Regions from separate parts of the Rhizobium sp. BR 314 genome, predicted to be linked through region 3. Evidence: predicted binding sites of a transcription regulator. Region 3 holds the regulator's gene; each other region holds the start of a gene.

Region 1 (7,334 bases), on a different contig from region 3:
GAGGTGCACGCGATGAAAAAGACCGTGACGGGCTGCTCCGTCGAGGAGGCAATGCATTTGCTGGGAGGCCGCTGGCGGCTGCTGATTGTGTCGTATCTGGTCGATGGGCCACAGCGCTTCAATGAGTTGCGGCGGCTGATGCAGGGGATCTCGCAGCGAATGCTGACGCTTGATCTGCGGGCGCTGGAGGAGGCGGGTCTCATCAAGCGGACGGTCTATCCGACGGTTCCTGTGAAGGTCGAACATTCGCTGACGGAGGATGGGACCCGGCTGGAGAAGGTGGTGGCCATCGTGAAGGAATTCGGGCTGTGGTTGAAGGACCGGGATGCGCAGATAGCGGACGCAGAGGCGGCTTCACCAGAACTCGTGGTATAAATCCCGCCAATCGGGGTTTGTCTTGTCGGTCTGCTTGATCTTTGCCATCGCATCAATGCGCCTCCCTCTGGTCCCAAACCAGAGGGTCTGCTTAGTCGAATCACACCCGCTCAACAAACCCGTCCAGCACGCGCTTCTGCCCGGCTCGATCGAATTCGATCGTCAGCTTGTTGCCTTCGATCTCGGAAACATTGCCGTTGCCGAATTTGATGTGGAAGACGCGGTCGCCGACCATGAATTTCGAGGGTTCGGAGGATGTGGATTTGGCCACCAGCTCGCCGTCGATGGTGCGCACCTTCGGGCCGCTTTCGCCGTAGCCGATGCGTTCGACGGCATGGCCGGAGCGGCTGCCCCAGTTGTCGCGGGTCGCGTCATTGCGGTTTGCCTGGGCACGTTTCCAGCCGGGCGTGGAATAGGAGTTGGCGAAAGGGTCGGCCTTGTCGAAGCGCGACTGGCCGTAGCCGCCGCGGCCATACCCACCATAGGACTGCTCGACTTCGGCGACCTGAACATGCGTTTCCGGCAACTCGTCGAGGAAGCGGGAGGGGATTGTGGATTGCCAGAGGCCGTGAATGCGGCGGTTGGAGACGAACCAGATGTGGCAGCGGCGTTTGGCGCGGGTGATGCCGACATAGGCGAGGCGGCGCTCTTCCTCGAGGCCGGCGCGGCCGCTTTCGTCGAGCGAGCGCTGGTGCGGAAACAGGCCTTCTTCCCAGCCGGGCAGGAACACGGTTTCGAATTCGAGACCCTTGGCCGAGTGTAGCGTCATGATGGAGACGGCGTCGAGATTCTCGTTCTGCTCGGTGTCCATGACGAGGGCAACATGCTCGAGGAAGCCGCGCATGGATTCGAAACTATCCATGGAGCGGATGAGTTCTTTCAGGTTTTCCAGGCGTCCCGGCGCTTCCGCCGATTTGTCGTTCTTCCACATGTCCGTATAGCCGGACTCTTCGAGGATCTGTTCGGCAAGCTCGGTATGCGGCGTATTTTCGAGCAGGCCCTGCCAGCGGCGGAAGGATTGCACGACGTCGAACAGCGCCTTGCGCGCCTTCGGCTTCATCTCGTCCGTTTCGATGATATCGGCCGCTGCCGCCAGCATCGGGACATTGCGAACGCGGGCGTAGTCATGCAGCGCACGCACGGTGGTGTCGCCGAGACCGCGCTTCGGCGTGTTGACGATGCGCTCGAAGGCAAGATCGTCGGCCGGCTGGCAGACGAGGCGGAAATAGGCCATGGCATCGCGGATTTCGAGGCGCTCGTAGAAGCGAGGGCCGCCGACGACGCGGTAGTTCAAGCCAAGCGTGACGAAACGGTCTTCGAATTCGCGCATCTGGAAGGAGGCGCGCACGAGGATGGCGATGTCGTTGAGATTGTGCTTGTTGCGCTGAAGCTGCTCGATCTCCTCGCCGATGGCGCGGGCTTCTTCCTCGGAATCCCAGGAGGCGTGCACCTGCACCTTGATGTCGTCGGGATCGGAGCGATCGGTGAACAGCGTCTTGCCGAGCCGGCCCTCGTTATGGGCGATCAGATGCGCAGCGGCACCGAGAATATGCTCCGTCGAGCGATAGTTGCGCTCGAGCTTGATGACCTTGGCACCGGGAAAATCCTTCTCGAAGCGCAGGATATTGTCCACTTCGGCGCCGCGCCAGCCGTAGATCGACTGGTCGTCGTCGCCGACGCAGCAGACGTTCTGCGGTTCGCCCTTCTGCCGCTGTGCCAGCAGACGCAACCACATGTACTGCGCCGTGTTGGTGTCCTGATACTCGTCGACCAGGATGTAGCGGAAGCGCTGGTGATAATCTTTCAGGATGTCCGGATTGCGCCGGAACAGATTGATCGGATGCAGCAGCAGATCGCCGAAGTCGCAGGCATTCAGCGTCTTCAGGCGGTTCTGGTAGGCGACATAGAGCTCGCGGCCCTTGCCATTGGCAAAGGCGCGGGCATCGCCCTCCGGAATATCAGCGGGACTGAGACCCTTGTTCTTCCACGTATCGATCATGCCGGCGAACTGCTTGGCCGGCCAGCGCTTGTCGTCGAGCCCTTCGGCCTGAATCAGCTGCTTGATAAGCCGGATCACGTCGTCGGTGTCGAGAATGGTGAAGCTGGAGGTGAGGCCGACCAGTTCGGCATGACGGCGCAACAGCTTGACGCCGATCGAGTGGAACGTGCCGAGCCAGGGCATGCCTTCGACCGCACCGCCGACGAGCAGCGCGATACGTTCCTTCATCTCGCGGGCCGCCTTGTTGGTGAAGGTGACGGCAAGGATCTGGCTGGGGAAGGCGCGGTTGGTGGAGAGGATATGGGCGATGCGAGTCGTCAGCACTCGCGTCTTGCCTGTGCCGGCGCCTGCAAGCACCAGAACGGGGCCGTCGAGCGTCTCGACCGCTTCAGCCTGTTCCAGGTTGAGGCCCGAAAGATAGTCTGGCCGGCGGCCGCTGTCGCGTGCAGCCATGGCGCGGGCGGCGATGCCGCCAACGCTGCCGGCAGCCGGCGCAGCGCGGCGCGGCGCCAGGTGCTCCGGCTCCTCGTCAAAGAAGGGAATGTCGTCGTGTCCGATGGTCATGCGGCCCAATGTAATGATTCTACCCCGAAAGGCAAAAGAAACGGGCCGAAACTAGAACAAAAAGTGCACATTCACAGGTGAGGAAGTCATCGGGAAGGCGGATTTTTGTGCCGCAAGCGGCGCGTCAGGCCGTTGATAAAACGCATCGTTGTCCACGCAAAGATTACAACTTTGTCATAATGCGCGGCAAATCTTGCCGCTCATGCTCAAAAAAACGATATTGCAGCAAATCGGGCACAATCGTGCGTTATATCGCCACCAACCCGAAGCCGGCCTCAACACATGCTCCTGAAGAGACGAGGCCATATCAAACCGACGACGCGATTTCATCGCCTCTGACACAACAAGCCGGAGACGTGCATGACCGCCTGGAAGCAGCTTTCCTTATGTTTGCTCTTACTGGTAGCAGGCTTTGCAGCTGCCGTGGCATTCGTGCCCGGTGCGGCCGGCCTATTACAGAAAGCTGGTATTCCCGGCTCTGTCGTTGCGATGCTTGGGGCCAGCGATGCCGCAAAGGATGGTCAGGCCGGCAAGGTTGCAAATGGCGGCGCCCGGCGCGGTCAGAATACGCCGCTCGTCGTCACGCAACCGGTCAAGGGCGGCATCGTCAATGACCGTCTCAGCGCGATCGGCACCGGTGATGCCATCCGCTCGGTCGTGGTCATGCCGCAGGCAGCAGGGACCATCCGGGAGATCCTCATCAAATCGGGCGACAGGGTGAAGCAGGGGCAGGTGCTGGCGCGTCTCGATGACGACGAACAGATCATTGCCCGCGGGCAGGCTGAAGTGGCGCTGAAGAGTGCGACGGAGAAATTCCAGCTTTATCGCAACATCAAATCTACCGTGTCGCGCATGGATGTCTTCGATGCTGAGATCGTCGAGCAGGGGGCGAAGCTCGCGCTGCAATCGGCTGAACTCGCCCTGAAGCGCCGCGAGATCGTCGCTCCGATCGACGGGATCGTCGGCATCGTTCCCGTCGTCGTCGGCGATAACGTCACGACGTCGACCAACATCGTCATGTTGGACGACCGCTCCGAGATTCTGGTGGACTATTGGGTGCCCGAGCGTTTTGCCAATACGGTCAAGGTCGATCAGCCTGTCGAGGCGACATCGGTCGCGCTGCCGGGGCGGATTTTCACCGGTGCCGTCGAAGCCGTGGACAATCGCGTCGATGGCGCGAGCCGGACGCTGCGCGTGCGTGCGCGCATCGACAATGCTTCCGACGAACTGCGTGCCGGCATGTCTTTCAATGTCGCCATGCGCTTTGCCGGCAATTCCTATCCCTCCGTCGATCCGCTCGCAGTCCAATGGGATGGGGAGGGCGCGCATGTCTGGCGCGTTGCCGACGGCAAGTCCTCGAAGGTGCGCGTCAGCATCGTGCAGCGCAATCCGGATGCCGTGTTGGTGAAGGGCGATCTTCGCGACGGCGATCTCATCGTCGTCGAAGGATTGCAGCGCGTGACAGAGGGTGGCTCGGTTCGTTTCGCCCGTGATGTCGCCCAGGCGGCGGAGGTCATGACGCAATGATGGGGCATGGGACAAGGCACGGCGGCGATATGAACGAAACCGGTGCGAGCCCGGGCAAGCAGTCCTTCACCGCACTTTTCGTACGGCGGCCTATTCTGGCACTGGTCTTCAATACGCTGTTAGTCGTTGCTGGCCTTGCCGCCTATTTCGGCGTCGAGGTGCGTGAACTGCCGGATGTCGATCGGCCCGTCGTTACCGTGCGAACCACCTTCGAAGGCGCGTCGCCGCAGACTGTCAATCAGGAACTGACCAAGGTCATCGAAGGAGCGGTTGCCCGCGTCAGCGGTCTGAAATCGGTATCATCAAGCTCGTCCTTCGGACAGAGCCGGGTGACGCTGGAGTTTTCTGACGCCACCGATCTTTCGGTTGCCGCCAACGATGTCCGCGATGCCATTGGCCGCATCTCCGAACAGCTGCCCGATCAGGCGGATGCGCCGCAGATCGTCAAGGCGGATTCGGATTCGCAGCCGATCATGCGCCTTGCGGTCACCTCCAGCACGATGACGATGGACGACCTGACCCAGCTTGCGGACAAGGAAATCGTCAGCCGGCTCGCCTCGGTTGACGGTGTAGCCGATGTCGAGCTTTACGGTTCGCAGGAAAAGGTCTTTCGCATCGATGTCGATCAGGCCGCGCTTGCAGGGCGAGGTCTGACGATCGGCGACCTCACGAAGGCGCTTGCCACTGCGGCGCTCGATGTGCCGGCGGGATCGCTGAAGAGCGTGCGCCAGGATATCGTGGTGCGCGCTACGGCCGCGCTGCAGACGGCGGAGGATTTCTCGCGGCTCATCATCAAGGATCGCGTTCGGCTTTCCGATGTCGCGACCGTCACGCTCGGCCCGCGCGACGGGACGACCGTGTTGCGCTCCAATGGCGTGCAGGGCGTTGGGCTTGGCGTCATCCGCCAGGCACAGTCGAATACGCTGAATATTTCGAAGGGTATCAAGGCGGTCGTCGCGCAGCTTTCGAAATCGCTGCCGGAGGGGACGCGTATCGTCGTTACCAACGACGATGCCGTGTTCATTCAAGGCGCCATCCATGAGGTGATGCTGGCGCTCGTCCTTTCGGCTGTCATCGTCACCATCGTCATCTATCTGTTTCTGCGGGACTGGCGGGCAACGCTGATCCCCGTCGTCACCATGCCGGTGGCGCTGACGGGCACCCTTGCCGCCCTCTATATAGTCGGATTCTCGATCAACATCCTGACGCTGCTGGCGATCGTGCTTGCCACAGGCCTTGTGGTCGATGACGCCATCGTGGTGCTGGAAAACATCGTTCGTCGCCGTGCCGAGAAGATCGGACCACGGGCCGCCGCGGTGCTTGGGACGCGTGAGGTCTTTTTTGCCGTTATCGCCACGACGGCGACGCTTGCCGCCGTGTTCATTCCGCTGTCATTCCTGCCGGGGCAGGTAGGTGGCCTGTTCCGTGAGTTCGGATTCGTGCTGGCCTTCTCTGTGGGCCTGTCGTCGATCGTGGCGCTGACGCTTTGTCCGATGCTCGCCTCGAGAATGCTGACCAAGGAGATGCGCGAGGATCACGGCATGCTCGGCCGTTTCGGCGAGCTGTTTGCCGATGTCTATCGCCGCACGCTGCTTGCCTGTCTCAATGCGCCGCTCGTGGTCATCGTCTTCTGCTCCCTGTTTTCGGCCGCCGCCATCTTCGCCTTCACGAATGTCAAAAGCGAGCTCACGCCCAATGAAGATCGGGCAATGGTGATGCTGCGGCTGACCACGCCGCAAGGGGCTGGCCTCGACTACACCAAGGATCAGCTGCAGCGTGTGGAGGAGCGGCTGCAGCCACTGATGGATAGCGGCGATCTTCGCAATATTTATGCGATTTCCGGCCTGAACAGCCAGAAGAACACCGGTTTCATGGTGCTAACGCTGGCGCCCTGGGATGAGCGGCATCGCACGCAACAAGAGATTGTCGCCGATATCAACCGCGTCATGGCTGATGTTCCGGCTCTGCGCGGCAATGTCATTCAGGCCAACAGCCTTCGCATTCGCGGCGCCGGTAGCGGTGTGCAGATGGCCATTATCGGCAGCAATCACGAAGCGTTGACCGAAGCGGCCTTGAAGCTGGTTCACGCGCTCGATGCGACCGGTCGCTTCGATACGCCGCGGCTCAATAGCGAACCGACGCAGGCGCAGGTCTCCGTCAATATCGACCGGGAGCGGGCGTCCGATCTCGGCATCGACATATCCGGACTGTCGACGGCGCTCCAGTCCCTGCTTGAGGGACGCTCCGTGGTCGATGTCTTCGTCGCGGGCGAATCCTATCCGGTTCTGCTGACGTCAACGATGCGTCCGATCGACGATCCCACGGATCTTGAAAACGTCTTTCTGAAGACCGGCGACGGTAAGATCGTGCCGATGTCCGTCATCGCGTCGCTTAAAGAGAATGCCGTCGCGCCGCAGCTTACCCGCGATCAGCAGCTGGCGTCTGTGGCGATCACCGCCGGCCTCAAAGATGGCATGTCACTCGGACAGGCCGTGGAGGAGGTGACGAGAGTAGCTACACCTCTGCTGCCACCGGGTTCGCGTTTGATGCCGCTCGCGGAAGCCGCGACGCTGGAGGAAAACTCCAGCGGCATGGCGCTGACCTTTGGCTTCGCCATCGTCATCATTTTCCTGATCCTGGCAGCCCAGTTTGAAAGCGTGCTGTCGTCGCTAATCACCATGTCCACCGTGCCGCTCGGTCTCGCTTGCGCCGTGTTTGCGCTCGTTGTCACCGGTTCGAGCCTGAACATCTATAGCCAGATCGGATTGGTGCTGCTTGTCGGCGTCATGGCCAAGAACGGCATTCTGATCGTCGAATTTGCCAACCAGCTTCGCGACAAGGGCGAGGGGGTTCGAGAGGCGATCGAGCA
Region 2 (7,334 bases), on a different contig from region 3:
CTTGCCCAGGCCGGCATCCTGTCGGTCGTGATCGCCAGCCTCGCGATGCTGTTCTACATCTGGTATCGCTTCGAATGGCCGTTCGCGGTCGGCGCCATCATCACGCTGATCCTCGACATCACGAAGGCGATCGGCTTCTTCGCGATCACCGGCCTCGATTTCAACCTGACGGCCATCGCCGCGATCCTGACGCTCGTCGGTTACTCGGTAAACGACAAGGTCGTGGTCTATGACCGTATGCGTGAAAATATGCGACTCTACAAATCGATGCCCCTGCGAGAGATCATCGACAAGTCGATCAACGAGACCCTGGCGCGAAGCCTCTATACCAACGCCACCGCTTTCCTGGCGCTGGTGCCGATGGCGATCTGGGGCGGCAGCGCCGTCTCCAGCTTCGCGATCCCGATGGTATTCGGCATTCTCGTCGCCGGCGCCTCTTCGGTCTTCATCGCAGCGCCGACCCTGCTCTTCCTTGGCGACTGGCGCCGTCGCCATGCCAAGCCCGCCGCCAACGATACGTCGTCGACCGACGGCAAGTCGGGCAAGGGCAACAAGCAGATCCCTGCCGCGGAATAAACGGCTGCTCGATTGCAACAGGACATGCCCGGCACCGGGCATGTCCGCCAACTAACCTGAGAGATGGGGCCGTTCTACGAAATGGACGGCATATGCAGCGGTAATCCGGGACGCGGCGCTGTTATTTTTTCAACGACATCGTTTTCCTGTTCGCTGACGAGCAGATGTTTGCCATCAATCGTAAACGCGATATTGCCCGGCCTCGAGCCGTTCGTGCGGATATGACCGGTTCTTTTTCCGTCGCCATCGACAAGCAGAATTTCTCCGAGCCCATACATTGCGCAATACAGTACGCCCGTACGATCGAAGGCGAGACCGGACGGCCCGCGCAAGACATTGATGGCTGGTGACGTCATGGACTGCACGAACAGTTCCTGCCGGCCGCCGATGACCTGCCGGTGGATTTTCCCGGTCAGCGTCTCACTGTAGTAAAGCAGACCGCCAGCGTCGAATGCTATGCCGCTTGCCAGAAGCAGGCCAGCCGCCAGGACCCTGATGACGCGACCCTCGGCGGGGTCGATCTGATAGACGCAGCCATTATAGGCAGCCTTGAAGAAATCGGGATGAATATGGCCGCCTTCGAGGAGGTCATCGAGGCGTATGCCGGAATCGGTCATATAGAGCAGGCCGTCCGGCCCGAAAGCGAGTGCACTCGGATGAAGGAATGGGCCGTCTGCGCTGCCTTCGATCACTTGCAGCACGCGACCTTGCGGCGAAAGTCTGACGAGCGAATTTTCCGGGCCGCCGGCTATCCAGAAGCACCCGTCCCCATCGAGCGCAATTCCGCTTGGGCTGCCGCCGATCCGGCAGATCTCCCGATATGCGCCGCTGGTCTCGAAAATCTTCAGACAGCGACGGCTGGCATCCATCTCCAGAAGTGCAAACCGCCCATCAGGTAAAGCCACCAGCCCGCTAGGCAGACGCAGCCTAGTGGCAATCGTTTCGTTCATGTCCTGAGACCTTCATCCTACGCACTACCACGCCCAAAAACTCAAAACCCCGCGCCAGAATAATACATAAGAAAGAAGAAAGTCCTTTTCGAGCCTGAATTCAGCGAATCCGGATAAGATTCCTGCACAAGGGCTCATATCCGCGTGCGGCTCCCCAATCTTGACAGGCTTTGGCGATTCGGAACATCCATAGAACGTCCGGATAATCTCGCCGATGCGATTCGCCGTGGATCGTGCCTGGCCATATTCAATCCGGCATGTTCAGGAGAATTCATGACCGCTGCCACAGCCTATCTGGAAAAGCTCAACCCGGAGCAACGGCTGGCGGTGGAGCATGGCACGACTGAGGGTGACGGCCATGTCGCCGGTCCGCTGCTGGTCATCGCAGGAGCAGGATCCGGCAAGACCAACACGCTTGCCCATCGCGTCGCACATCTGATCGTCAAAGGCGCGGATCCGCGCCGTATCCTGCTGATGACATTCTCGCGCCGCGCCGCCGCCGAGATGGGCCGCCGCGTCGAGCGGATCTGTCGCGAGGTGCTGGGTACGAATGCCGGCATCACCGCCGATGCGCTTGCCTGGACGGGTACATTCCACGGCATCGGCGCGCGCCTGCTGCGGGATTACGCCGAGCAGATCGGCATCGATCCGGCCTTTACGATCCACGACCGGGAAGACAGCGCCGATCTGATGAATCTCGCGCGTCACGACCTCGGCTTTTCCAAGACCGAAAGCCGTTTCCCGACCAAGGCGACGTGTCTTGCCATCTACTCCCGTTCAGTCAATGCGGAGGCGCCACTCGATGGCGTGCTGCGGGATTACTTTCCTTGGTGCGCCATGTGGGAGCAGCAGTTGCGCGATCTCTTCGCCTGTTATGTCGAGGCGAAGCAGGTGCAGAACGTGCTCGATTACGACGACCTGCTGCTCTACTGGGCGCATATGCTGCAGGAGCCGCTGATCGCCGAGGATATCGGCAGCCGCTTCGATCATGTGCTTGTCGACGAATATCAGGATACCAACCGGCTGCAGTCCTCCATTCTATTGGCCCTGAAGCCGGACGGCCGAGGATTGACCGTCGTCGGAGACGATGCGCAGTCGATCTATTCCTTCCGTGCCGCGACCGTGCGCAATATTCTCGACTTCCCGAAAGCCTTCACGCCCTCGGCCGATATCGTGACGCTCGACCGCAATTATCGCTCCACACAGCCGATCCTCGCTGCCGCCAATGCCGTGATCGATCTCGCCTCGGAGCGCTTTACCAAGAACCTGCGCACCGAGCGGCAGAGCACAGAGCGCCCGCGGCTCGTGACGGTGCGTGACGAGGCCGACCAGGCGCGTTACATCGCTGATCAGGTGCTGGAAAATCGTGAGGGCGGCGCAAGGCTCAAACAGCAGGCCGTGCTCTTCCGCACGTCAAGCCATAGCGGCCCACTGGAAGTGGAGCTCACCGGGCGCAACATTCCCTTCGTCAAGTTCGGAGGGCTGAAGTTCCTCGACAGCGCCCATGTCAAGGACATGCTGGCGGCCCTGCGCTTTGCCCAGAACCCGCGCGACCGCGTAGCAGGCTTCCGCCTGATGCAGCTGCTGCCCGGCGTTGGCCCTTCGACGGCGCAGCGCGTGCTCGACCAGATCGGCGAAGAGGCAAGCCCGATCACGGCGCTGACCGACCTGCCGCCGCCGCCCCGCACGGGAGACGACTGGACCACTTTCGTCGAGACGATACGGGAGGTCAAAAGCGGCGGGGCCGGATGGCCGGCCGAAATCGGTCTGGTTCGGCAATGGTACGAGCCGCATCTGGAGCGGGTACACGAGGATGCATCGACGCGACTGGCGGATCTCATCCAGCTGGAGCAGATCGCAGCAGGCTACGGCTCGCGCGAGCGCTTCCTGACCGAACTGACGCTCGATCCGCCTGACGCCACCAGCGATCAGGCCGGCGTGCCGCTGCTCGACGAAGACTATCTGATCCTGTCGACCATCCATTCCGCCAAGGGGCAGGAATGGACGAAGGTCTTCATCCTCAACGCCGTCGACGGCTGCATCCCCGCCGATCTCGCGGTCGGATCATCCGCCGAAATCGAAGAGGAGCGACGGCTGCTTTATGTCGCCATGACGCGGGCCAAGGACAATCTCGATCTCGTCATTCCGCAGCGCTTCTTCGTGCACGGCCAACATGCGCAGGGCGACAGGCATGTCTTTGCCTCCCGCACCCGCTTCATTCCGGCGACGCTGCTGCAGTTCTTTGAGGTCTGCGGCTGGCCGCAGGCACGGGCTGAAAGTGCGGCCGCCATTCGGGCGCGAGAGGTGCGAGTCGACGTGGGTGCGCGCATGCGGGGCATGTGGCGGTGAGTTGAGCCTCCCAAAAAGCCCCTCACCCTAGCCCTCTCCCCGCAAGCGGGGAGAGGGAACGATCGTGCAAAACCGCAGGCTCCTCAGCCACCGAAAGCTACGTGGGGCATAACTCCCCCTCTCCCGCATGCGGGGAGAGGGCCGGGGGTGAGGGGCAGCTTTTCACGCCCCTCACTGTCACCGGCAATCCTCACTTCGCTTCCCGAAACATCTCGATAATAGCCGAAAAATCCCGGCCGCCATTGCCGAGCTTTTCGAAGAGCGCGTATAGCTGTGCCGCTTCGGCGCCCAGAGGCGTCGACGCGCCGCTCGATAGTGCAGCTTCCTGCGACAGGCGCAGGTCCTTGAGCATTAAGGCGGCCGCGAAACCGGGCTTGTAGTCATTGTTGGCGGGCGAGGTCGGTACGGGGCCGGGCACCGGGCAATAGGTATTGATCGACCAGCACTGGCCGGACGAAGTCGAGGCAACGTCGAAGAGGGCCTGATGCGAGAGACCGAGCTTTTCGCCGAGCACGAAAGCCTCGCAGACGCCGATCATGGAGATGCCGAGGATCATGTTGTTGCAGATCTTCGCCGCCTGGCCTGCGCCGGCATCGCCGCAATGGACGATCTTCTTGCCCATCACATCAAGCAGCGGCTTGGCGGCAGCAAAGCTCTCCGTCGAACCGCCGGCCATGAAGGTCAACGTTCCAGCCGCCGCGCCGCCCGTGCCGCCGGACACCGGCGCATCGAGCGAGAGGCAGCCTGCATCGCCTGCCATGGCATGCGCTTTGCGGGCGCTGTCGACGTCGATTGTGGAACTGTCGATCACCAAGGTCCCCTTGGGCACGGAGCGCAGCACATCCGTCCAGACGGTGAGGACATGCTGGCCCTTCGGCAGCATGGTCACCACCACTTCCGCGTCGGCCAAAGCCTCCGTGAGCACGCCCGCAGGTTTTACTCCCGACGCTTCGGCCACCTTCAGCACATCGTGCGAGAGGTCGAACCCGGTGACGGCATGGCCCGCCTTGACCAGATTGGCCGCCATCGGGCCTCCCATGTTGCCGAGGCCGATGAATGCGATCCGTGTCATGATGTTTTCCTCCCATGATCGGTTGAAGCAATTCCGGGAAAGACGCAGATCGGCCTTCCGTTCCGGAATTGCTTAAAGTGGTGAGATAGAGCGGTTCAGAAATCCCGTGATCAGCTGAACCGGTCTAGCTCGCGAAAAGCGGCGGCTGCGCCGGCACGAAGAAGCGGTCGATATCATCGGCGGTGACGTCGGCAAGGCTTGCCGGGGACCATTTCGGATTGCGGTCCTTGTCGATAACAGCAGCGCGCACACCTTCGTAGAAATCGTGATTATACAATATGCCTCTGCAGGCACCGAGTTCACGATTGAGGCATTCGGCAAGATTGGCGCTCGTTCGCCCTGCCCTGAGAAGCCGCAAGGTCAGCTTCAGGCTGGTCGGCGAGCGGCTGGCGATCACGCCGGCGGCTTCAGCGGCAAACTCTCCCGGCTCACCAGCCAACGCCGCTAGGATCCCTTCCACTGTGTCTGCCGAGAACGTGCGGTCGATCACCTCGCGGTTTGCCGCAAGCCGGCTTTCGCCGGTATCCGCCGCCATCGTCCGGATCAGAGCATGGACGTCTGCAGCAGAGGCAGCAGCAGGCAGCGCTGCTATCTCATCCATGAGTGCCGGCAGCGCCGAGGATGCGACATGGTGATCGGCAAAACCGGCATGGATAACATCGGCAGCTTCGATGGTAAGGCCGGTCAGTCCCATCCAGGTTCCGGCTTCCCCCGGCGCGCGCGGCAGCAGCCACGTGGCGCCGACATCAGGGAAATAGCCGATGCCGGTTTCGGGCATGGCAAGGCGGGTGCGCTCGGTGACGACGCGATGGCTGCCGTGCGCCGAGAGGCCGACACCACCGCCCATGGTGATGCCATCCATCAACACGACATAGGGTTTTGGGTAGCGAGAGATGGCATGGTTGAGCAGGAATTCTTCCCGCCAGAAGGTTTCCGCTTCGCCTGTGCCTTCCTTGCCGCTCCGATGCAGCAGGCGGATATCGCCGCCCGCGCAAAAGCCGCGCTCGCCCTCGCCCATAACAATGACGCTTGCGATCGCTGGATCGGCGGCGAAATCCTCCAGGGCCGGAGCGATGACCCGTACCATCGGCAATGTCAGGCTGTTCAGCGCCTTCGGGCGATTGAGCCTGATGACGCCGGCCGATCCGCGCCGCTCGATGATGACCTCGTCCGTAGTATCCATGCAAATCTCCTGTCCTTGCTGCCACCCATGAATAGGGCTTCATCTGTGGTCGGCAAGGATCATCTCGGCTGCCTTTTCGGCGATCATAATGGTTGGCGAATTGGTATTGCCCGATGTGATCGACGGCATGACGGAGGCATCGGCGATGCGCAACTTTGCCAATGCCCGCAAGCGCAGGCGGGGATCGACCACACTTTGCGCGTCGCCGCCCATGCGGCACGTGCCGACCGGATGGAAAATCGTCGTGCCGATATCGCCGGCGGCCCGCTCCAGATCCGCATCCGTCTCATAGGCCGGCCCGGGCTTGAACTCCTCCGGCCTGAAGCGGGCAAACGAGGGCTGCGCTACGATCCGCCGGGTCAGGCGAATGGAGCGCACGGCGATTTCCCGGTCTCGCGCGGCGGAAAGATAGTTCGGGCTGATCGCCGGCTGCAGAGCGAAATCAGGACTGCGCACATGCACCGAACCGCGGCTTTCGGGCCGAAGATTACAGACGCTGGCGGTGATGGCCGGAAAGGGATGAACCGGATCGCCGAATTTGTCGAGCGAGACCGGCTGCACGTGATATTGCAGGTCCGGCGTTTCCTTGTCGGGGCCGGAACGCGTGAAGATGCCGAGCTGGCTCGGCGCCATCGCCATCGGGCCTGAGCGGCGAACCAGATATTCGAGGCCGATCGCCGCCTTGCCGATAAGGCTTGTCGCCTTCTCGTTCAGTGTGGGAACGCCGGTCACCTTGTAGGCAAGGCGAAGCTGCAGATGATCCTGCAGATTTTCGCCGACGGACCGGACCTCGCGCACCACCTCGATGCCGGCCTTGTTCAACACATCGCCGTGACCGATGCCTGACAGTTCGAGAATATGCGGCGAGCCGATGGAGCCAGCCGACAGCACCGTCTCCTTGTTCGCATAGGCGCGCTTCGCCACGCCGTCATGCTGGAATTCGACGCCCGCGACAGCGTCGTCTTCGACGATCAGGCGGCGGACCTGCGCTTTCGTGTAGACGGTGAGATTGCCACGCTGCATGGCCGGCCGCAGGAAGGCTTTCGTCGTGTTCCAGCGGATGCCGGAGCGCTGGTTGACGTCGAAATAACCCGATCCTTCGTTGTTGCCACGATTGAAATCAGCCGTCTCCGGAATGCCCGCCTCCCTGGCCGCCGCCTGGAAGGCATCGAGCACGGCCCAGCGAACACGCGCTTTCTCGACC
Region 3 (7,334 bases):
TTTCGCCCGAACGGTGCGACATGACGGCCGTGTAGTTGGCCTTGTGCGCGGTTTCGACGGCGTCGAGGGTCTCCGTGAGCGAGCCGATCTGGTTGACCTTGACCAGGATCGAGTTGGCAACGCCCATGCGGATACCGTCGCGCAGGCGAGCAGAGTTGGTGACGAACAGGTCGTCGCCGACGAGCTGTGTCTTTTTGCCGATCAGGTCGGTGAGCGTCTTCCAGCCTTCCCAGTCGTCTTCAGCCATGCCGTCTTCGATCGAAATGATTGGATACTGAGCTGCGAGTTGAGCGAGGTACTCTGCCATAGCGCCGGATTCCAGCGTGCGGCCTTCACCTTCGAGCACGTACTTGCCGTCCTTGAAGAATTCGGTCGAAGCGCAGTCGAGGCCGAGAGCAACTTCTTCACCTGGCTTGTAACCGGCCTTTTCGATGGACTTCATGATGAAGTCGAGGGCGGCCGGAGCGCTCGAAAGGCCCGGCGCGAAACCGCCTTCATCGCCGACGTTCGTGTTGTGGCCCTGCGCTGCCAATTCCTTCTTGAGGACATGGAAGATTTCCGAACCGATGCGAACGGCGTCGCGGATGGATTCGGCGCCAACCGGCAGGATCATGAATTCCTGGAAGTCGATTGGGTTGTCAGCGTGGGCGCCGCCGTTGATGATGTTCATCATCGGAACCGGCAGCAGGCGGGCGTGAGCGCCGCCAACATAACGATAGAGCGGCAGGTTGGCGCTCTGGGCAGCAGCCTTGGCGACAGCAAGCGAAACACCGAGGATGGCGTTGGCGCCGAGGCGCGACTTGTTCGGCGTGCCGTCGAGCTCGATCATGATGTTGTCGAGCTGGATCTGATTTTCGGCATCCATGCCGCCGATCGCATCGAAGATTTCCGAGTTGACGGCTTCGACGGCCTTTTCAACACCCTTGCCATGGTAGCGCTTGCCGCCATCGCGAAGCTCGACGGCTTCATGTGCGCCGGTCGACGCGCCCGACGGAACCGCCGCGCGGCCCATGCTGCCATCTTCGAGGTAGACATCGACTTCGACAGTCGGATTGCCACGGCTGTCGAGAATCTCGCGGGCGATAATGTCGGTGATTGCGGTCATGATAGCTTCCTGCTCGCTGGTTTATAAATCGATTTAAATCGTCATAATCGAAGGCGCGGAAATTTCAATGCGGAACCGCGCCTTGATTTGACACTCCTACAGGCCGCCTAGTGCAAATTCATGTCAGCCTGTTGAATGCCTGTATTTTCAAGCCTTGGCGATGGCGTCGAAGGCCAGCAGCTTCTCGAGAAGCCGCGGCATATCCTTCAGATACACCATGTTCGGGCCGTCTGACGGCGCGTTGTCCGGATCCTCATGCGTTTCGAGGAAGACGCCGGCAACACCGACAGCAACGGCGGCGCGCGCCAGCGTCTCGACGAACCGGCGGTCGCCACCTGTCGAACCACCCTGCCCGCCGGGCTGCTGCACCGAGTGAGTCGCATCAAAGATGACGGGCGCACCCATCGCCGCCATGATCGGCAGCGAGCGCATGTCGGAGACGAGCGTGTTGTAGCCGAAGGAGGCGCCGCGCTCGCAAAGCAGAATGTTCTGATTGCCGCTGTCATTGAGCTTGGCAAGCACGTTCTTCATGTCCCATGGCGCCAGGAACTGGCCCTTCTTGACGTTGACGACGCGGCCGGTCTGGGCGGCGGCGACCAGAAGATCGGTCTGGCGCGATAGAAAGGCCGGGATCTGCAGGATATCGACCGTCTTGGCAACGACAGCGCATTGCTCTTCTGTGTGGATATCGGTCAGAACAGGAAAGCCATATTCCTTCTTCAGATCAGCAAAGACTTCCATCGACTTCTCAAGACCGATGCCGCGCTTGCCCGACAGCGAAGTACGGTTCGCCTTGTCGTAAGAGGATTTGTAGACGAGGCCGATGCCGAGCTTGTCGCAGAGCTCCTTCAAAACGCCGGCGACCATGAAGGCATGTTCGCGGCTTTCCATCTGGCAGGGACCGGCAATCAGGGAGAGCTTGGCGGTGTTGGAAAACAGAACCTTGGAGGCTCCCTCGCCGACAACCACTTCGGAATTCGTGCTCATGCTATCTCCTCGAAGGCGAACACTGCGCCATGTTCAGGCGCCAGCCGCGCCAAAATACGATTGTTCTTACGCGTATATGTGACGCCGTTAGCAGCGAAATGCGACGATGTCACGGAAAGATCGCGTGTTTTGAAAAGGATTGCCCGCGCCCGCAGACCCGGATCTTCGTTGCCGACCCGCAAGTCGTAAAAGGCTTCCATGCCCTCCGGGGTCAGAAGCTCGATATCGGCATTGGCAGATCTTACCGTCAGTCCGAAGGAATGCTCCGATACCTTTGGTCCGCTGACGACCTCTTCGAAAAAGCTGCGGAAGGCGGCCGGCCGCGTTGCCGAGATCGCTACCCGCGCAATGCCGCTGACACCGTTTGCATGGCGCTCAAGCACACCGCGATCGGTGGGCAGCGGATTGATGCGCTGGCAGCTGAATGCGAGCAAATCGGGCGAACGCAGGTCGGACGCAAAGGCCAGGCGAAATCCGGCCACGGTTTCCGTTCCGTCAGGCATTTTCATCGGCCGTGAGAAATCCAGCATCGGGCCGGCCGAGATCGCTGCGGCTTTGAAGCGCTCATCATCCGCTACGGCATCATTCGTTCCGAAAACCACGGCAGAGAATCCGTCTTCTCCGACGCGAAAGCGATAGGCCTGGTCGCGCGCCACGAAGACATTGCCTTCGATAAAGCTCGCCTCGCACTGTTCTTGCGAGGCTACACCCAAAGGTTCGAGATAGGTCTTGTCGGAAAAGAAGACGCAGGCATTTTCGGTGCCGAAGGGATGGCGCGCATCGGGAGCAACCGTAAAGCCGAGCTTGCCGAGCCGCTCGCGCGCCAGGGCGATGTTGATCGTCGGCAACACGAGATGATCCAGCGGATGCGGCAACGAAGTCATGGCTTCTCCTCTTTCCCAACGGCGGTAGATTTGCGCCCATCCATCGCGTATTTCAAGATGAAAGCGAAGCGCGCGACGACAGCTCCAAGTGCGCAATATGATCGCGCAAACGTGATTGCTGATTCTCCCCTGTAGCCGGCTCAGCTGGCTTGATTTCGAGATCGCCGAACCAGAACGCAGACGGAAAAATCCGGTGTCAACCTAGGCCTGAAAAGGAGGAATTCCCCATATTTTTCACAATGTTATATCTATTTCAGCACGCTGGCTTTTACAGCCCGTCCATTCGCGGGTGATAATTATTTAATTGTCCGAGCAAGCTTTTAACGAAATTTAAGTGCTTGCGGAACACATATGGAACATATAGTGTCCGTTCTGGATTTGTTTCACGACCTTTTCTTGATTCTGGGGTTCCAAGACGATGTTGACGCGCAAGCAACAGGAACTGCTTCTCTTCATTCACGAGCGGATGAAGGAGTCCGGCGTTCCGCCATCCTTCGACGAGATGAAGGATGCGCTGGATCTGGCCTCCAAGTCCGGCATTCACCGCCTCATCACGGCATTGGAGGAGCGCGGCTTCATCCGTCGCCTGCCGAACCGCGCCAGGGCACTTGAGGTCATCAAGCTCCCGGATGCCTATAATCCGAGCTTGCAGCCGCGCCGCGGCTTTTCGCCAAGCGTTATCGAGGGCAGCCTCGGCAAGCTCCAGCCGGTCGCGCCCCCGCCTCCGCCGAAAGTAACCCATGAAGATCACAGCAGTTCGGTATCCGTACCCGTGATGGGCCGCATCGCTGCCGGCGTTCCGATCTCGGCCATTCAGAACAATACGCATGACATAACCGTCCCCGCCGATATGCTCGGCGCTGGTGATCATTATGCCTTGGAGGTGCGAGGCGACTCGATGATCGACGCCGGCATTTTCGACGGCGATACAGTCATCATTCGCAATTCGACGACAGCAAACCCCGGTGATATCGTCGTTGCGCTTGTCGACGACGAAGAAGCAACGCTGAAGCGCTTCCGTCGCAAGGGTGCATCGATCGCTCTCGAGGCTGCCAACCCTGCCTATGAGACCCGTATTTTCGGACCGGATCGCGTCAAGGTTCAGGGCAAGCTTGTCGGGCTCATTCGGCGTTATCACTGACAGGTGACACCGGCGCGATTGGCGCGCCGAATGTCCCCGTGCGCCGATCATAGGTTCGTTGCCGCGTCCATGGCCGTTGCGGATCTTCGAATGCTGTAAGGACAGTGGGCTTGTCGCCGCTCAGATCCATTTCGACCGAGCCGGTCCGCCTTAATGTCGCGCCTGTATAAAGCGTTGCGCCGGAGCGACAATGATCGAGGCGCAGACGTATTGATGTGACGACGATATTCGCCGTATCGCAGGCCGGTGGAAGATAGGCGGCATTTTCGATCGTTACCAACACGGCGCCATTTTCAAGCATCGCCACGCACCACGCACCTTTCTGACAGGCGAAACGCCCCTGCATGGTTCGATCGAGAGCATCCTCCATTGCCCTGCGGACCGCCTTCTGTTCGTCGTTGTTCAATCGACGGCGACGCTCGGCCTTGCTGATCTTAGGCAGGCTGCTGTCGGCAACAAGCATGGTGGGAGGCTGATGTTCGAATGCGACGAGTGCCGTTTGCCATTGCTCGAAAATGAAAGCCTGCGGCCTTTCCCGGTTAGTCGCCAATATATTGTCCTGCTCTAGTGCGACCAGGACACCATCCTCGGAAATCATGAGATCGGGCTTGGATACGCCCGAACCCAAAGCCGCTGCCCCAATCGTTGCAAGCGCGAGCAACAGTCCGAGATGGCGCAGCTTGGTGCGCAAAACGCTCATCATCAGAAAGCCGGCAATGAAGGTCGGCATCAGCCACGGCGGCTGACGTCCAAACGTAATATCGCCGCCCCAGCCGGCGACCGTCTTGGCGACCAGAATGACGAGCTCCAGTCCCTCCCCGTGACTTTCCAGAATGGCCCGTCGAGACCAAAAGGCATCATCAACATCGCAGCCATGCCGAATGGCATCACGATGAAAGAAACGATCGGCATAGCGGCGAGATTGGCGGGAAGGCCATATGTCGCCAAACGATGAAAATGCTCTATCGAGAAGATTGCCGTCGATGCGCCGCCGATGAATGAGGTCGATAATATCCCACCGAAAAAGCGTGCAACGAACAGCAATGGGCCGAGGAACCTAAAGCGCGAAAGCATATTTTCGCGATGCGGCCGTCGTTTCCAAAGCGTATAGCCTGATACCAGCGCGAGCGTTGCTGCATAGGACATCTGAAAGCTAGGCCCAAGCACCTGCGACGGCGAAAGGATGAGGATGACGATTGCCGAGAGCGCCACGTTTCGCAGACTGAGCGACGGTCGATCGAACAGAACCGCGACCAGCATGATCGCCATCATGATGAAGGCCCGCTCCGCCGATACGCCGAAGCCGGAAATGAGGTAATAGGCGGTCACTGTCAGAAGCGCGCCGAAGGCGGCGATCTTCTTGGTTGGGTAAGCCTGGGCAAGACCCGGAAAAGGCTAAATAAATAGCGCAGCCCGACATAGAAGATACCCGCCGACAATGCCATGTTCAGGCCGGAAATGGCGATGATATGGGTGAGCCCGGCTACTCGGAGCGCTTCGGTCGTGTCGTCCGAAATCGCCCGTCTCTCGTCGGCGACAAGTGCCGCCGCAAAGGCTCCGGTATCGCCGGGCAAAGTCCTTCGGATCCTGTCCCAATGCTGTTGCGAAGACCGGCGAGCCAGATGTCCACCTTGGCCAGCCACGACGTCTCCGAATTGTCACTACTCAGAGATAAAAGTATCGGCGGGCCATAGGCAAAGCCATTCGCGCCAATGCCGTTGAAATAGGCACTGAAGGCGAAATCGTTGAGACGCGGCAATGCGGGGCCGGCGGGCGGCGTCAGTCTCGCCCTCACCTGAATGCGGTCGCCCAGATTGAAGGGTTCGGCCTGTTTGCGCACGTAGATGGTCACGCGCTCCGGTGGCCTGTGAATGGAAGGATTCTCGGTCGCGTCGACTTTAACGATGTACCGCCAGCGTCCATTGTCGTAGGTCTCGCGCCTCTCGATCCGACCGGTCACGGTCGTCGTCACGGCCGAGTCGAGCATGATGGTCGAAGCCCGCCAGCTTTCCCAGTGCGCAAGGGCCATGCCGAGGCTTGTGAGCATGCCGGCGAACAGCAGGTGCCGAAGCAACCGGCCCGCCTCCCTATTGAACACAAATCCGCATGTCAGCAGAAGAAGCACTGCCAGAACCGTTTGCAGGGGAGGATCGCTGTCAAAGGTGAACCAAAAGATCGCGCCGACGCCCATATAGATCGGCGCAAGCAGGATAGCGCGACCGTGGACCGCCTCCTCTTCAATCAGCCGGCCGATCGCGACTCGCATGCGACCAAGGGCGAGATAAAACCGCACGATCAGCGATACCTGATCTTGCGTACGCTCCCGTTGCCCGGTTTTGATACGCAAGGTGATTGAGGCGACGGCATGACGATCCAGCGAAGGCAGAGCAAGGTCCCGGCCATCCTCCTGCTGCTCCGGTGCCTCCAAATTAGGCATTCGCCGCCTGCCCCACGCAAAACCACAGCTTCCGCGCGATTTTTGCCGTCACCACCAGGTGATTTCAACCAAAATCCGCATGATTGCGACGAAAAAGAGCCTCGCGCGTCACACGCTATGACCAACGCATTTAGTGCAGTGCCCAAAAGTTGATACTGCGATGCACAAATCGGCACTCGGATAACTTGGCATTAGGCTCTGGATCATATAGCTAGTCGGTAGTCGCTTAACCTTTTGGCGCTTTTTATGGCGTCAATCCCGCCAAATCTTGGAGGATCAGCATGACGGAACAAAGCGCGAAACTAACTTGGGGCGAAAAGACGGTGGACTTGCCGGTCAAGACCGGAACCATCGGCCCAAGTGTCATTGATATTGGTGCCCTTTATAAGAACACCTCCACGTTCACCTACGATCCTGGCTTCACCTCGACCGCGTCGTGCGAGTCCAGTATCACCTATATTGATGGCGACGAAGGCGTCCTGCTGCACCGCGGCTATCCGATCGATCAGCTGGCCGAACACGGCGATTTCCTGGAAGTCTGCTACCTGCTCCTCTACGGCGAATTGCCGACGGCAGCCCAGAAGAAGGACTTCGACTATCGCGTCGTGCACCACACGATGGTGCATGAGCAGATGTCGCGCTTCTTCACCGGTTTCCGCCGCGACGCGCATCCGATGGCCGTCATGTGCGGCTGCGTCGGCGCTCTGTCGGCCTTCTATCACGACTCGACCGACATCACCGATCCGCATCAGCGTATGGTCGCAAGCTTGCGCATGATCG

Evidence for each region. Region 3 encodes LexA, which represses DNA repair genes until DNA is damaged. Its sites were predicted from a motif close to TGTTCNNNNTGTGTTCNG; they were not measured.
Region 1: the regulator LexA is predicted to act here: its motif matches at 2,991-3,008, upstream of QD461_RS08130 (ATP-dependent helicase).
Region 2: the regulator LexA is predicted to act here: its motif matches at 1,706-1,723, upstream of QD461_RS24100 (ATP-dependent helicase).

Annotation. Positions count from the first base shown of each region.
Region 1 covers NZ_JARWLA010000004.1:219,904-227,237, forward strand. The annotation lists gene QD461_RS08125 (winged helix-turn-helix transcriptional regulator) at 13-375, shown strand; gene QD461_RS08130 (ATP-dependent helicase) at 476-2,938, opposite strand; gene QD461_RS08135 (efflux RND transporter periplasmic adaptor subunit) at 3,299-4,465, shown strand; gene QD461_RS08140 (efflux RND transporter permease subunit) at 4,495-7,334, shown strand, end outside.
Region 2 covers NZ_JARWLA010000023.1:11,895-19,228, reverse strand. The annotation lists gene secD (protein translocase subunit SecD) at 1-576, shown strand, start outside; gene QD461_RS24105 (SMP-30/gluconolactonase/LRE family protein) at 651-1,526, opposite strand; gene QD461_RS24100 (ATP-dependent helicase) at 1,800-3,875, shown strand; gene mmsB (3-hydroxyisobutyrate dehydrogenase) at 4,066-4,947, opposite strand; gene QD461_RS24090 (enoyl-CoA hydratase/isomerase family protein) at 5,072-6,130, opposite strand; gene QD461_RS24085 (GMC family oxidoreductase) at 6,170-7,334, opposite strand, start outside.
Region 3 covers NZ_JARWLA010000009.1:30,767-38,100, forward strand. The annotation lists gene eno (phosphopyruvate hydratase) at 1-1,105, opposite strand, end outside; gene kdsA (3-deoxy-8-phosphooctulonate synthase) at 1,253-2,092, opposite strand; gene QD461_RS14205 (VOC family protein) at 2,089-2,976, opposite strand; gene lexA (transcriptional repressor LexA) at 3,395-4,117, shown strand; gene QD461_RS14215 (hypothetical protein) at 4,098-4,847, opposite strand; gene QD461_RS14220 (ComEC/Rec2 family competence protein) at 4,847-5,446, opposite strand; gene QD461_RS14225 (ComEC/Rec2 family competence protein) at 5,449-5,691, opposite strand; gene QD461_RS14230 (DUF4131 domain-containing protein) at 5,601-6,554, opposite strand; gene gltA (citrate synthase) at 6,836-7,334, shown strand, end outside.